DNA from 2 places in the Paenibacillus sp. EB106-05-06-XG162 genome. Region 2 is predicted to be linked to the other one. Evidence: predicted binding sites of a transcription regulator. Region 2 holds the regulator's gene; the other holds the start of a gene.
What was found. The regulator CtsR, encoded in region 2, represses protease genes until heat stress. The targets are predictions, from matches to a motif close to ATGGTCAATAAAGGTCAAACA.

Region 1: a site for CtsR is predicted at 1,135-1,155, ahead of clpP (ATP-dependent Clp endopeptidase proteolytic subunit ClpP). Genes of this name have one in related genera too.

The regions. Positions count from the first base shown of each region.
Region 1 is NZ_JBYTDT010000008.1:31,292-33,766, reverse strand. It holds gene AC3WU2_RS17630 (sugar-binding transcriptional regulator) at 1-743, opposite strand, end outside; tRNA gene AC3WU2_RS17625 (tRNA-Arg) at 1,014-1,088, shown strand; gene clpP (ATP-dependent Clp endopeptidase proteolytic subunit ClpP) at 1,218-1,799, shown strand; gene AC3WU2_RS17615 (PdaC/SigV domain-containing protein) at 1,876-2,475, opposite strand, start outside.
Region 2 is NZ_JBYTDT010000026.1:57,727-60,201, forward strand. It holds gene mcsB (protein-arginine kinase McsB) at 1-857, opposite strand, end outside; gene mcsA (protein-arginine kinase activator protein McsA) at 887-1,408, opposite strand; gene AC3WU2_RS29510 (CtsR family transcriptional regulator) at 1,436-1,903, opposite strand.

The DNA of each region.
Region 1 (2,475 bases), on a different contig from region 2:
GCCATCACAAAGGCGTCTCCAATCCCATGAACGACAATGCGAGCTTTCCGAATGAACTCCACAATCTCTAGAATATTCGGTTCTTGCATCAAGGACTGATATGCCTCTTCGCTGAGAAGATCCGGGACATGCAGTAATCGATATTGTGCGCCTACACGTTTTGCCATCTTCGATGCGATGGTGTTGGCTTGATAATCAAGACTCTCGCCTAAACCGCCACGAGCTGGCACGAACCAATTGGATTTCATCGGCGTCGTTGAAGTCATCTGTTCTGCCATCTGAGCCAGTGTGGAACCGCCAGTGAGAGCAACGACATCATCTTTACCCATCACTTTACGAAGCACTTTACATGCTGCAAGACCAAGATCTCGCTTCGTAAGCGGCGAACGATCCGAATCACCCGGTACAATCAGCACTTGCTGAAGACCGAAAGACTTGCGAATTCGCTCCTCCATATTTGTTAGACCGAACAGTTCTTTCACAATGGATTCTAAGTCCTCTAGCAGCTTCTCTCCGGCTGAACTTAGGCGCATCCCTGCGCTCTCAATTTCAATGAGTCCTTGTGTCTTTAATAAATCTGTCTCTGCACGCAGTACCCGCTCGGTCATCTCTAAGGAAGTCGCCAGCGTCCTGCGCCCGACTAACTCAGACAGCTTGATTTGATGAAGGATTTCATATCTCTTTTTTAGTATTTCCATGAGATCAGGCAGAAGTTGCTTTTCTATCTCTAATATTTTCCGCATTTCTTTCCACTCCTGCAACTTTAGTTGGCCCGAAAACGTCCCACGGAAACCTTTTTAGTCCCACCTCTAGTTTAACCCTTTCGAGAGCAGTTTGCAAGTGTACCGCATGTAGAATTCACATGTTTACAGAAACTTATACATCGTGGAATAGCCCTTTTTAACTCGGTAGCTCATCTTCGGGTGTATTTCGATAGAAGTTTCTCTTGATAATCAGATTAGGACTTGCATTTCTATGGTTTATAGCATATAATTCTCCTTGCTATCCTTTTTGCGCCCGTGGTCCAATGGATATGACGTAGGCCTCCGGAGCCTGAGATCTAGGTTCGATTCCTAGCGGGCGCGCCATACATACACACACAGAATCAGCTTCGGCTGATTTTTTTGTATCACCAGTTTGACTATCTTTGACTTTTGTTCTGATTTGGAGTATGATTTGGTGGAAAGCTAGTCGATGTGAGTAGAGGAGGATTTTCTGTGAGTTACATTCCTATGGTCGTGGAACAGACGAACCGCGGCGAACGTTCATATGACATTTATTCAAGGCTGTTGAAAGATCGTATTATTTTCTTAGGCTCACCCGTTAATGACGTGGTAGCGAATTCGATTATTGCGCAAATGCTATTCCTTGCAGCAGAAGATCCAGAGAAGGACATCTCGCTGTATATCAATAGCCCGGGCGGATCGATTACGGCAGGTATGGCGATTTACGATACAATGCAATTCATTAAACCAGATGTATCGACGATTTGCGTCGGTATGGCAGCTTCCATGGGCGCCTTCTTGCTTACAGCAGGGGTGAAGGGCAAACGCTTCGCACTGCCGAACAGTGAAGTCATGATCCATCAACCATTAGGTGGAGCAGAAGGCCAAGCCAGCGATATTGAAATTCGCGCGAAACGCATTATCAAGATGCGTGATCATCTGAACAAAATTCTTGCGGATCGCAGTGGCCAGCCGCTAGAGCGTATCGAGAAGGATACCGACCGCGACTACTTCATGAGCGCTTATGAAGCTGCGGAATACGGATTGGTCGACAAGGTTCTTGAGAAGCTGTAAGTTATACGCAAGACGACAAACCCCCATGCATCCAATGCATGGGGGTTTTATTGTATGAGCTACCACACGAGAGCTTCTAGAAAGGCAGCTTACCTTCAAAGCTCGGTGATACGGAACGGAATGGAATATAGAATTCAGGGAATCCCGCTGCGTAAGGCGTATATTCATACACCCCGAAATAAACCACAACACCCTCGTCTTTCACATAGAAAGTTGTATCTTCGTTAATGCTCTGGAATTTGGCATCGTACATCAACATAGGTGCAATCTCTTTTTTGATCTTTTCATTGATGACTTGCTTGTATTCCGGAACAAGCTTGAACAGATCATTCAGCGTATAGACGACGCCAGTATCAATATTGATGGTATAAGACCATTGCTCTGGCATGCCATGCGCGCCGCCTGTATATTCATTACTCGAGAATAAGAGGCTGATCACTTGGTTCGAATTATATTTGATGTCATAATTCGACGTGTATTCATATTTGAACCCAAGTTCTTCGTAGGCCCCCTTCGAGCTCTCTTTGGCCGTGTCGACATACTTCTTCGCTTCCGAAGCGAACAATGTGTTGATTTTCTCTTGAACCTCCGCATTTTTGAGCCCGCTTACCTGCGGATATTGTACATTAACAATCGCATCTTTGGTATTCTCATTGATTTTCTTCGATGACCAGAT
Region 2 (2,475 bases):
GAATCCATCACTTCCGCATGCGTTAGGATGCCGAAGGATCTCCGGATACGGTCTTTAATGCGAATCGGGGATTCAAGCATAATCTTCTCCCGCGCCGCTTTCTCATGTTCAATGATTTGTCTTGCCACACTATGCAAATTATCGATGATTTCCTTCTCGGATTGACCCAAGGTGATCTGATTCGATATCTGGAACAAGTTCCCGATCGATTCACTACCTTCACCATAGATACCTCGAACGGCTAGACCTACCTGTGTAATTGCCGGCAGCAATCGATTCATTTGTTGCGTTAAGACGAGAGCAGGCAGATGAATCATCACCGATGCCCGAATTCCAGTACCTACATTTGTAGGACAGCTGGTCAAATATCCGCGTGCCTCATCAAATGCATAATCTACTTGTTCTTCAAAAACATCGTCAATCCTGCTAGCGAGGTCCCAAGCTTCTTCTAATTGAAAGCCAGGGTAAAGACATTGTATACGAAGATGATCTTCTTCATTTATCATAATGCTAGCTGCTTCATTATCGCTAATAATAACAGCCCCATTACGGGATTCATTCGCCAAATTCGGACTAATCAGATGTTTCTCAACCAATACACGTTTATCGAGCTCACTCATATCGGCTAATAATACTTCGGAGAAGTTACCGATTTCCTTCATTCCTTTGACCTGCACCACTTGGCTTAATCGTTCCAGAATTTCTTTGGACTGCTGATTTGTTGCCAGCATCGGGAATGGAAGGTTATCCAAGTTACGCGCAATCCGAACGCGGCTGCTAATAACGATGTCTGAGTCTGGGCCTCTCCCACGCATCCATTCGCTTAATGCCTTCTCTGTGAATTTATGAGCTTCCATCCAACATCCCTCCACTGCACTATGACATGTTATCCTGCAGATATTCGTTTTTCCAGCTCCCGTATTTGATCACGGATTTGAGCAGCATCTTCAAACTCTTCGTGAATGATGCGGTATTGCAACTGCTTCTTTAATTCCTCAAGCTCTCGTTTGTTTTGAATTGAGCCTCCGCGACGTTTAGGAATTTTGCCGATGTGTTTGGTATTGCCGTGAACTCTTTTGAATAACGGGTCGAGACGATCCTCAAAATGCTTATAACATGAACTACATCCGAATCGTCCTATCTTGCTGAATTGTGAATAAGTTAATCCACATTCATCACAACGAATCGTCTGTGCTTTGGTACTCGTTGAACTGCCTTTACCTGTCGGATCAAAATCGAGCAATCCCGATAATAAGCTATGAATAGAGAACCCATTCGCTGTTCCCGGAATCAATTCGCCTTTCTCACGGGCACAAGATTCACAAATATGAAATTCCGTTTTCTCACCATTCACGATTTTCGTGAAATGCAATGTCGCAGGCTTCTTACCGCATTCTTGACAGACCATGTAAAGGACCTCCTTCGATCTAACTTACTACTTCTTATGCATCAGCAAAGATAACAGCATCGCGCGAAGCAGGCTCGCCCTGAGTTCGTCACGGAGCGGAAGCTTGATCACGAGCACATCGCGATTTACTGCAGCACGAAGCAGATTCGCTTCACGCCTTGTAATCATACGGGCTTCTTCTAATTGATAGATCAGCCCCTCCGCGGCCCCTTGTTCGATGCGGTCACCGATGGTGTGCCGTAGATGCTCTTGAATCGCCTGTTCCGCAGGCAATTGAATTCGTTGAATCCGTATATACCCGCCGCCTCCGCGTTTACTCTCTACAACATATCCCTTTTCGAGGGTGAATCGCGTGCTGATCACATAATTGATCTGTGACGGGACACATGAGAATTGATCGGCTAATTCATTGCGTTGAATTTCAATCATACTGCCCGGACTCTCATGCAGAATACTCTTCAGATATTGTTCTATAATATCAGAGATATTACGCATTGATTCATCCTCCATGGTGAAATGTAAAGGTCAAAACATTGACGTTTAGTTGACCTTGACTTTCTTTGACTTTATAAACATGATATCACTTTTCCCACACACTTTCAACATCTCTTCCCTCTTATTATTGTTGCATTTCTTATAAGAAATATACCCTTTACGCTTACCTTTGACATAATATATCATTCCATACCTCATCTGTACCTTGTTTTCAATTCAAATCCTTGGGATTTTCGTCATCCTATCAAAGCTGGGGATAATTTTGTTTTTAAAATAAAGTTATACATAAAGTTGAGTATGATTTGTTAATCATGTGGATGAGTTTGTGGATGGTGTGTATGATTCCGTGGATGATCCTGTTGAAAATATGTATATTATGTCGATCAAGCATTAATTAACATCTATCCACACTGTGGATAAATACTTTCGCATATTTTTGGATCACTAAGCTGTTGATAATGGCTACACTAATTAGAAGTTATCAACATAAAAAAGACCACCTTCGAGAACTGAATCTCAAAAGTGGTCTTTAGCTGCTTGGCATCGTCCTACTCTCCCAGGACCCTGCGGTC